2 regions of the Ferdinandcohnia jepli genome follow, and region 2 is predicted to be linked to the other one. Evidence: riboswitches for the same ligand, from Rfam matches in the RefSeq annotation. Region 2 holds a riboswitch; the other holds the start of a gene.
The links. A riboswitch is a leader RNA that binds a small molecule or an ion and turns the genes downstream of it on or off. The one in region 2 is predicted to bind lysine.
Positions count from the first base shown of each region.

Region 1: another riboswitch for lysine. It lies ahead of AB3M96_RS13180 (Na+/H+ antiporter NhaC family protein); the one in region 2 lies ahead of AB3M96_RS22865 (aspartate kinase).

Region 1 is NZ_JBFOKR010000011.1:81,375-87,134, reverse strand. Features, by position in the region: gene AB3M96_RS13185 (sodium-dependent transporter) at 1-960, opposite strand, end outside; gene AB3M96_RS13180 (Na+/H+ antiporter NhaC family protein) at 1,218-2,798, opposite strand; lysine riboswitch at 2,940-3,125, opposite strand; gene yunB (sporulation protein YunB) at 3,221-3,967, opposite strand; gene AB3M96_RS13170 (YunC family protein) at 4,168-4,470, opposite strand; gene AB3M96_RS13165 (bifunctional metallophosphatase/5'-nucleotidase) at 4,569-5,760, opposite strand, start outside.
Region 2 is NZ_JBFOKR010000033.1:13,009-18,768, forward strand. Features, by position in the region: gene AB3M96_RS22855 (succinate dehydrogenase cytochrome b558 subunit) at 1-457, opposite strand, end outside; gene AB3M96_RS22860 (YslB family protein) at 927-1,385, shown strand; gene AB3M96_RS22865 (aspartate kinase) at 1,541-2,785, opposite strand; lysine riboswitch at 2,949-3,126, opposite strand; gene uvrC (excinuclease ABC subunit UvrC) at 3,193-4,965, opposite strand; gene trxA (thioredoxin) at 5,282-5,596, opposite strand.

The DNA of each region.
Region 1 (5,760 bases), on a different contig from region 2:
TCCATTAAATGCTGGTAATTCATTAATAATTTGTGGGAATACGACGAATGCTAGACCTACACCAGCGGATACAACTTCATCTACACCCACGCCTTGTTGTACTGCCATAAAGCCTAAAATACTGAAAACCCCAATACCAGCTAGTAACTCAAAGCTTGAGTTAGCAAATCCAGTAATGAAAGCATTATTTGTTACATCGGACTTCTTAGGAAGATAACTTGAATAAGTAATCATAATAGCAAATGCAATAGATAAACTAAAGAAAATCTGACCATATGCTGCTACCCAAACTTTACCGTCAGCAATCTTAGACCAATCTGGAGTAAAGAATGCATTAAGTCCCTCAGCAGCACCATCTAATGTAATCGCACGAACAACAATAATTAAGAATAATACCAATAACGTAGGAATCATAATTCGGTTTGCAAGTTCAATCCCTCTTTTAACCCCTGCAAAAAGAACACCTAAAGCCACTACCCAAACGATTATTAATGGAATAAGTACACCTGGAACCAGGCTACCAAATTGACCAATTTCTCCACCAGCTAAATCAATACGATTCAGATATTCACCCATTAGGAAGCCACCAGTGTCGTCTCCCCACTTTTGTCCAAATGAAAATACTGAATAAGACATTGCCCATGCAACAATTACTGCATAATATGTAGCAATTACAAATGAGATTGCTACCTGCCACCAACCAATCCACTCTTTTCCTTTACTTACTCTTGATAAAGAAAGAGGAGCTGATCCACGATATTTATGACCGATTGTAAATTCCATAATTAATAATGGAATACCTGCAGTTAATAAGGCAAATAGATATGGTAGGAAGAACGCCCCTCCTCCATTCTCATATGCGACTGCAGGGAAACGCCAAATGTTACCTAAACCAACTGCTGAACCAACTGCTGCTAAGATAAAGCCTAAACGTGTTCCCCATTGTGGACGATTATCCATGAAATACCCTCCCCATCTCCATTTTACTCTAGTGTTTTCTTTCTAAGTATTACAATAGCACTAGAATGAAATTGGAAATTTTAATATATTCTGATTTTTTGATATAATCTATTTATTAGTATAGCCAGTCTTTTACCTTCTGTCAAAAGTTATTTTACAGATGATATTTTATAGCAATAAAAAGAGACAAAGGGTTCTATTTCCTTTGTCTCTAGCATATTATACAGAATACTTAAATAAAGTTTGAATAGTATTCTTTAGATAGTTTCTCTGTTTTTCATAGTGAAAATGAAAGCTATAAGTAATACCACAGCTACTAGGACCCCTAGTACTGTACTGCCTGTAAGACCTAGTACTACATAACCAATTGCTGATATTACTGCAGATGTTAAAGCATAAGGTAACTGAGTCATAACATGGTCAATGTGATGGCTACCTGCTCCAGTAGATGAAAGTATCGTTGTATCAGATATAGGAGAGCAATGGTCTCCAAATACTGCACCTGCCAGTACTGCCGCTAATGCAGGTAATAGTAAAGTCACATCAGAAGCTGCAACTATTTCTCCAGCTATCGGTAACATCATTCCGAATGTTCCCCAAGACGTACCTGTAGCAAATGCCATAATACCTGCTACAACAAATAAGATAACCGGTAAAAATGCAACATTCACATTCCAGTCCTCAACCTTACCCGCTAAGTAGGTTCCAGTCTCAAGCTGTCCAATTAAATCGACAATAACCCATGCAAAAAGTAAAATATATACCGCAGGAAGCATTGACTTTATACCTTCTACAATACCTTTAGGTAAAATACTGATACTAACTCCATTTTTTACATATACTTGAACGAAGAACAATCCAAGTGTAACAATAATACCTAATAAACCACCCACGACAAGTGAAGTCGTTACATCAGTATTTTCAAAGATTGTAAGGATTGAAACATTTCCTTCTGATGCTTTATAACCTGTCCATAAAAATGAACCTACAGTCCCAATCACTAAAGCAATAATTGGCCATACAAGATCCCCAACTGTTCCTTTTGCACTCACTGGGAGTTCTTGTTTTAGTTCTCCAAGGACTGGCTTTGCAGGGTCTATAACTACTCCTGTTTCTAAAGCTCTTTTTTCATGAACTTTCATACTGCCTATATTAACATTAAATACCGCTACTCCAATGACCATTAAGATAGCTGTAATTACATATAAGTTCATCGGTATCATTTGTACAAATGCAGATAATGGTGACATCTCACTCATACCATGTGCTGCTAAAATCGGTGCTAATATTGCAATAATATAAGCACCCCAGCTAGAAATTGGTGACACCACACAAATTGGTGCAGAGGTTGAATCTATTATATACGCCAGTTTTGCACGTGAAACGTTGTTACGATCTGTTAATGGACGACTTACTTGTCCAACAGCCAAAGCATTAAAGTAATCATCGATAAATATGATAATACCCAAAACAGCCGCTAGTAATTGTGCTCCTGTTTTTGTTTTTATCCTTTTTTGTGCCCACTCACCGAATGCTCGGCTTCCACCAGAAATTGAAATAAATGCAGTTATAATTCCTAATAAAAATAAAAATAGAATAATATATACGTTCCATGTATTTAAGGCTCCCTCAGAAACGAAGATTCCTTTTATACTAGTCCAAAGTGTTAGAAAAGCTTCCTTTAACCAAACACCTATTCCTTCACTTAGTAGATTTCCATGTAATAATAATGCTGCAGATAAAATCCCTACTCCTAAAGATAGAAGTACCCTGCGTGTTAACACGACCATTAGAAGTGCAATAATCGGTGGAATTAATGAATAAATTGTTCCAGACATGAAGTTTTCCTCCCAAATACTATTTTTACGGAGGCTTCTGTGTGAAGAAGATACATTATTTGCCAATTTGAACAAATAAAAAGAGAGTAATGATAGAAAATAACTATCATTACCCTCAGTAATGTTATGTTATCCTCCATCACGATCAGTAGCCCTCCATTATAGATAAAAAGCATCCATAATGACAGTGTTACCCTTCTTCAGGGCAACCCCAACAAAAGTAACAGTGACTTGTTACATTTGCTTCGGCAGAAAATCCTTTCAGCTAAGGTCATTGTTGTCATCCTCACATAGCCTACTTTTATTTTCCGCACCTCTACCTCATCGATCCGATAAGGTGATGTTATTTACTTTTTATATTCCTTTTGTAGTATAACGATTTTACCATATGAAATCAACTATTCTAGTAAAATAAATTATTGTCAATCTATGGGAACTTCAATTGAAGGTGCTGAGTCCCCACCATTATTGTAGAACTGCGGTACGTCTCCTCTGATATTTTGGCTTATTACAGGAATAGGCGTTTTAATTTCAACTTCTCCAGTTGAAAAGGGTAGTATTACTTGCATAGTGACTGTTGCTACTACATCAACATGTAACCACGCATTGTTAATTCCCCATTCATCAATGCGAGTCTCTGGAGTAGTAGATGCAAAACCAATCATATGAAACCGGATTGGAATTTGGGGACCTAAGTTCCCTAGTAAAGCATTGTTGGTTGCTTCCCCTAATGGCACCTTAAATACAAACCCGGTTTGTGCACTATCAGTCTCTAATTCAATATCAGGATACTGAATTTTATTTATTTCACCTTCACTTACATATTTTAAATATTTCTCAATGTTTCCTAGCGTCTTTGTAGCCATTTTATTTATTGTTTGTGTATTAAAGTTTATAATTTCACCATTTTCATTGGTTATGACCAACTCATCTTGAACTAATTCTTCTTCACTTATTTGTTGATTAATTGCATTTTTAATTACAGTGTTTGCAATTTTTTGCGTTTCTGTTTTTGCATACTCCATTAAAGCTGGTTCAATTGCCTTGTTAATGATAAATAAGCCTGAAGCAGTTGATATAATAAAAAAGACAAATGTTAATAAAAAGACATATCGAAAAGGTAAAGGCCCTTTTCTTCTTTGTGGCAGGCGACCTCTGTATTTCGCCAAGTGAAATCCCCCCTTACAAGCTATATGTATGCAAGCAAGAGGGGATGTACGCTTATTATTTTATTTTTAAAGTGTGACTTACCTTCTCAAATTTTATCTTTAAGAACCTGTAAAAGTAGACCGACTCAAAACAAAAAGCCCGCGAATAAAAGAAAGTCCGGGGTTATCCTTTTTTTATTTCGGCAGCTTAATAATAGCCTTTACAGCATCTTTAAAAGAGCGTCTTTGCCTTTCATTCCAACAGTAATCCCCCGATTTTCTGCTTCAATTGTAATTGACTCGAGTGGAGCTTCAAGTAATTGCTCTATTGTTCTTACACCTACAGCCCTACCAGCAATTATACCTCTGTCCTTCAGTTTTTCATTCAGTAATGCGACATCGAGCGCACCACACATTATATAGCCATTGTCATTTGTTACGGCCATAAAGTTAGTCTTAGGCAGCTTAACGGTAATGGCTGTAAATTGATGATTATCAATTAGTATTGGTGTCATTGAAACCATTCCTAGCACACTCCTTTCCTAATTAATTTATGTATCCTTAAGAAATTTGTGTAAGAAATAGGTATTCGCCAACTAATTGTAAAAAATATAAATTTTTATTAATTTTTCTTTAAATAGTGTGCTAAAAGATCTCTTAGCATTTCAGGCATAAAATACTTTTTATCCTTTGCATCTCGGATTTCTGGGAACAGCATTCCGAATGTAAACATATCTATTGTTGCAACAGAGTATATTCTATCAGGATCAATCTCTTCACCATTAATTTTGATTTCTGTTATATGCTTCATCCCATCAGAAAGTTCTGTTGCCATCAACTCTACGCCATCATACACCATTTTGCCCATCACTTTACCACGAAAACCAAGGCCTTTAATTTCTAATCTCTCCATCTTTTCTGTATTCGCCTGTAAAATGATTTCTTTTAACTGGTCCCCTTTGAGATGTACCTTACATGGATTAATTGGATGTGGACAAACGCGATGTAAATCGCCTCGAGTAACAGTACCTTTCGGTAATGATTCAAGCAGTATTCCTGCATTAACCATGGAGATGTCACCCTCACACCATTCTCGTAACACCTTTGCCAGGAAAGTGCCAAAAGTAGAATCCGAAAACCAATCTATTGATAATTCTTCTTTTAGTTCTGTAATAATGTCATTATGTAGATACTCCATACTTTCTTTTGTATATTGATTAATGACTTTTTGTGTGTCCTTGCAATCCTCGAGTCCATCAGTTTGGATTACATTTGCTTCACTTTTTATTAGAGTTTTGGTAGTTAAATCAATATCCAGTTTTACATGGCCTAAATAATTACCGTACTTTTGAGCACAACAAAGCAAAGTATTATTTATTTTTCTACCATTCTCTAGTAAATGGTGGGTATGTCCCCCGAGAATAACATCTACATCAGGAAAATCAGCAGCGATTTGCTCATCTTCATTTATACCAAGATGAGATAAAAGAAGAATCATGTCTGTTTTGGGTGTAAGTTCATCTACTGTTTCTTTTAAAACAATAAATGGATCCTTAATATTCCATCCTAGTAATTTATATAACGCAATGTAGTGCACAGTAAGCCCTATTATCCCTATTTTAAAACCACTAGGAAGAGTATGTATATCATATGGGATTGCCCAATTTGGAAGGTTTCCTTGTCTATCAAACAGGTTGGCCAATAGTACCTTAAACTGTGCATCTTCATAAAGAGAATCAAGTTGTTCATAGGACATAGTTATCCCCTCGTTATTGCCGATTGTAGCATAATCATAACCAAGCTGGTTTAAAAGC
Region 2 (5,760 bases):
TTGCTGAAATTACACCTACTAAATAGAAAATTAGCATTACTGGTGAAGCTAAGATGTTCTCCATCATTTGAAAGTTAACTTCTGCACCAAATGCAGCAGCGATACGCGTTTCCCATACATGCCATGTGATAAAAATTAATGTAAAAATACCTGTTACACGTTGTAATAGGAACATCCAATTACGGAAATGTTTGTGATTGCTTACATTGTTTTTTGCAGTGAAAGCAATATAAAGCCCATAAATGGCATGAAACAATAATGGTAGAAAAATAACAAAAATTTCTAAAAAATAACGAAACGGAAGCATTTCCATAAAATGAGCTGCATTATTAAATGCCTCTTCTCCCCTAGTCGCAAAACTATTTACTACTAAGTGTTGAATTAAAAATACTGAAATTGGAATTACACCTAATAGCGAATGCAGTCTGCGATTTAAAAATTCACGATTACCTGCCATGCTTTACCCCCCTTAGTAATAAGCCGTACCTTAAAGGCACTTTTGTGTCTCCTTCATCCCCGTAAATATGTAGAAGGACAATATAATAGACTGATAAAGAATACTCTGCGAGCCTAGCCTATAAAGCGACAGCAAAGCCGTAGTTACACTTAAGCGCTTAGAAAGGAATAATGTGTACTTCCTAAGCAAAATGAAAACCTTTGCAGAAACATACAGAATGTTACCTTTTATCGAAAATTCATTCTAGTTTCCTTTATCAGTATAATGTAACAAGTTCATTTTACTCCCATAAAGTAAGAGCGTCAAGGAATCAAGTACACAAAATGTTCAATAAAAAAATAATATTTTGTCTTGCATTGCAACCAGTTCCACACTTTTTCGTCCGTTTCCATTTGACAAAAAGAAACAAAATATTACATGTGTTTCTTTGCCAGTGATGTTATATAATAAGAAATGGAGAAAGAGGGGAATGGGCGTGAAGAATGTAAACATCAACGAAAAACAAATAAATAACGAACAGACCGTTTCTGTATTTGGTTATGAACTTATTCGGGAAATTTTACTTCCTGACTTACTTGGTAAAGAAACACCACAACTCCTCTATTGGGGAGGTAAAAACCTTGCAAGAAAGTTCCCCTTACCAACGATTGAAGAAATTATTTTATTTTTCCAAGATGCCGGTTGGGGAGAGTTAACTGTTGAACGTTCCGACAAACACTCAATGGAGTTTCATTTATCGGGCGATATGATTTCAACTCGATTTAAACACAAGGATATATGTACATTTCAGCTTGAGTCCGGATTCATAGCTCAACAAATCCAGCAACAGCGTAATCAGTTAACGGAAAGCTTTGAACAACAGAAAAAAAGAGCACAAAAAGTAATCTTTACTGTTAAATGGGATCGAAAAGATCTTACTGAAGAGTAACCCTACATCACAAAAATGTAGGGCTTTTTTTATGTACTACCGTCATTCTCGCCACTGGAGATTACTTTACAAAGAGTTCTTCAAAGCACTTACCGAACGTTTCCCCAAGAGAAATCCAGTTCCCGATAAACAGGAAACTGGACTTTCTTTCTTACTTATACTTGAACCTTTGCTTTCTCTTCTTCAACGGCAGACAGGTTAAATGCCTCATGAAGAGCTTCTACAGCTTTTACCATATTGTCTTGTTCCACAACAGTTGATACTTTAATTTCAGATGTGCTTACCATTTTCACTTGAATGTTTTCAGAAGCCAACACTTGGAACATGTCTGCTGCTACACCAGGATTTGAAACCATACCAGAACCGACAATCGATACCTTTGCTAACCCTGACTCATGTTGGATTTCTTCAAAAGGTAATACATTCTTATTGTTTTCCAAAACTTGAATTACATCATTTAAATCCGGTGTTTTTACAGAAAACGATATATTTGTGTGGTTATCATCAGTCGTACTTTGAATAATGATATCTACGTTAACCCCGTTTTTAGCAAGAGTTCCGAAAATAGTAGATAGCGTGTGTAGTTCATTCGGAAGTCCGCACACTGTCACTCTTGTTACTTGGTCTTCAAAAGCTATTCCTCTAACAATCAAATTCTTTTCCACCGAAACTTCCTCCTCAATTATGGTCCCATTTTCTAGTTCAATGCTTGAACGAACTTCAAGCGGCATCTCAAAGTTTTTTGCAAATTCTACTGCACGTGGGTGAAGAACGCCTGCACCCAAGTTTGCAAGTTCAAGCATTTCATCATAGGAAATCGCCTTAAGCTTTCGAGCAGTTTGAACATAACGAGGGTCAGTTGTGAAGACACCTGTTACATCTGTATAAATATCACATTTTTCAGCTTTAAGTGCTGCTGCAAGCGCTACAGCAGTAGTATCTGAACCACCACGGCCTAATGTAGTTATATCCCCCGAACTACTAATTCCTTGAAAACCCGCAACTACTACAATTTTACCTTCACTTAAGCATTTACTTACTTTTGACACTTCTATTTTTTCAATACGGGCATTGCTATGTACAGCTTCTGTTTCAATACCTGCTTGCCAGCCTGTAAAAGATACTGATTCATAACCTCTCGCCTGTAGCGCCATGGATAAAAGGGCTATCGACACCTGTTCACCAGTAGACAATAACATATCCATTTCCCGTTTACTTGGTGTGCTTGTAATTTCTGCTGCTAAGGTTACTAAATGGTCAGTCGTCTTCCCCATTGCGGATACGACAACTACTACCTGGTTTCCAGCATCAACCTCTTGTATAACCCTGCTTGCAACATTCATAATTCTTTCTGATGAACCAACAGAGGTTCCCCCAAATTTTTGGACAATGATCCCCATTTCTCAACCTTCTCCCTAAATAGTAATAACAGTAAGCTTGGTATCTCATTGGGCGACAGCAGTTTGCAGTAAATTTAAAGAAGTTTTACTTTTTTAAAATAAAAAAACAGCAATGAGAGAAAGCTCTCATTGCTGTGATATACGTACAAAATAACGTGTCACATTGTGAGATAGCTCTCCAAGATTAAACATCTTGACAATCCTATATCTCTTAAACATAGGACCAGCAAAAAAAGATATGAGTCTTTTTTCACTTCGGCGATCTCTCCTTTCTGTAATAGTCTTCAGGGCTCATACCCCTCGTATTACATACTCTTAAAGCTCGCACCTCTATCATCACTTCAACGTAATGAAGTGGAATATTATATTAGTATGAATTATAACAGGACATTTTTGAAATGGCAATGCTATTCTTGTAACTTTTGAAAAATTGCTTCAGCAGTCGGACGAGGGATATTTGCTTGTTGAATGTCTTCAATGCTTGCTTCCTTCATCTTTTTTATAGAACCAAAATGCTTTAATAGTGCCTTTTTGCGTTTTTCACCAACACCGGGAATATCATCAAGTACAGACTGAAATGCATTTTTTCCTCGCACCTGACGATGGAAGGTAATTGCAAATCTATGAACCTCATCCTGTATCCGTTGAAGCAAATAAAATTCCTGACTATTTCTTGGTAATTCAACAATGGCCGGTGGCTCACCAATTAATAATTCTGAGGTTCGGTGTTTTTCATCTTTTGCGAGGCCTGCAAGTGGGATATCCAGACCTAGTTCATTTTCTAATATATCTCTTACTGCAGCCAAATGCCCCTTTCCACCATCGATAATGATTAAGTCTGGTAATGCCAGGTTCTCTTTGAGTGCACGACCGTATCTTCTACGGACAACCTCTCTCATCGATTCATAATCATCAGGACCTTGAACTGATTTAATTTTATACTTTCGGTATTCCTTTTTATCTGGTTTACCGTCTGTAAAAACAACCATTGCAGAGACAGGATCTGTTCCTTGAATATTTGAGTTATCAAAGGCTTCAATTCGGTGTGGCGTATATATCCCTAATTTTCCACCCAGGTTTTCAATTGCCTTAATTGTACGCTCTTCGTCCCGTTCAATAAGCTGGAACTTCTCATTTAAGGCTATTTTAGCATTTTTATTTGCAAGCTCAATTAGTTCCTTTTTCTTACCTCTACTTGGTTGAACCACTGTTACTTCTAACAATTGTTCTACGATTTCTTTGTCTATTGAACTAGGTAGTAAAACTTCCTTTGGCTTAAAATGACTGTTCTTCAAATAAAACTGGCCTAGATAAGTAAGGAAATCCTCTTCCGGTTCATTATAAAATGGAAAAAGAGATACGTCTCTTTCAATTAACTTACCTTGGCGAATAAAGAATACCTGTACACACATCCAGCCTTTATCATATGAATATCCAAATACATCACGATCAACAAAGTCTGTCATCGTCATCTTTTGTTTTTCCATTGTTGTTTCAATATGTGCAATTTGGTCTCTATATTCTTTCGCTCTTTCAAAGTCTAAATCTTCGGATGCCTTCAACATCTTTTCACTTAGTTCTGATTTTATTTCTTTATACCCACCATTTAAAAAACGAATGATATCGTCAACCATTTTCTTATTTGTTTCATCTGATACTTCATTAACACATGGCGCCAAACATTGCCCAATATGATAATACAGACAAACCTTATCTGGTAAAGTTGAACATTTTCTCAGAGGGTAAATTCGATCTAGTAATTTTTTAGTTTCGTTAGCAGCCTGAACATTTGGATAAGGTCCAAAATACTTACCCTTGTCCTTTTTAACATTACGGGTAATAATCAACCGCGGATGTTTTTCTGCTGTAACCTTAATAAAAGGATAACTCTTGTCGTCCTTAAGCATCACATTATACTTAGGATCGTATTTCTTAATAAGGTTAATTTCAAGAAGCAATGCTTCAATATTTGAAGAGGTAACAATATATTCAAAGTCAACAATCTCGTTTACAAGTCGCAGTGTTTTACCATCATGTGAACCTGTAAAATAAGAACGGACTCGGTTTTTTAGTATCTTAGCTTTACCTACATAGATAACTGTTCCTTGACGGTCTTTCATTAGGTAACAGCCAGGCTGATCCGGTAGAATCGCTAATTTTTCTTTGAGGTGATCATGCATACTAACCACTCCATCTATAGTAAGGGTACTTTTTCTTAAAAAATTTATGGTAATTAAAGAACGTATATCTGGTGATTTCTGTTCCTGGCACTCGCTTTCCGCAGGAGTACGTGCTATGTGTTGAAATCACCTTTAGTTATTATCATAACTTCTGAAGTAATAATTTTTTATAGGAAGATAAATATCTAACCGTACCCTATATTGTAACATGATTACTTAATTAAGGAACCTGTAAAAAAAGGCAATTAGGGGCTTTCGGAAGAGAATCGGGAGAAAAAGAAAACAGCCTAGAATTCTCTAGACTGTTTTGTGTTTATTAATAGTGATTTGCTAGTCTGTCAGCAAGTGCTTCTTTTGGTTGATATCCAACCACTTTATCAACAACTTCACCGTTTTTAAATACAAGTAAAGTTGGGATGCTCATAACACCATATTTTGCAGCTGTTTCTTGGTTATCATCAACATCTAATTTAACGATTTTAACTTTATCGCCAATTTCTGAATCTAACTCTTCAAGTACTGGAGCAATCATTTTACAAGGTCCACACCAAGGTGCCCAAAAATCTGCTAGTACTAATCCTTCGCTAGTTTCTGTGTTAAAAGTTTGGTCTGTAACATTTGTTATAGCCATTTTAAAACGCCTCCTATTTATAACAACTTTGAATTCTAAGAAAAGTATATCATCTCGTTATTTAATTTACGAATGTTTTGCTTCATTCGTCATCTTTCCCATTTTTAAATATTGATATGTATGTGGGAAGTTTTGTTTCTGCAACAGTAACTTTGCCTGAAAAC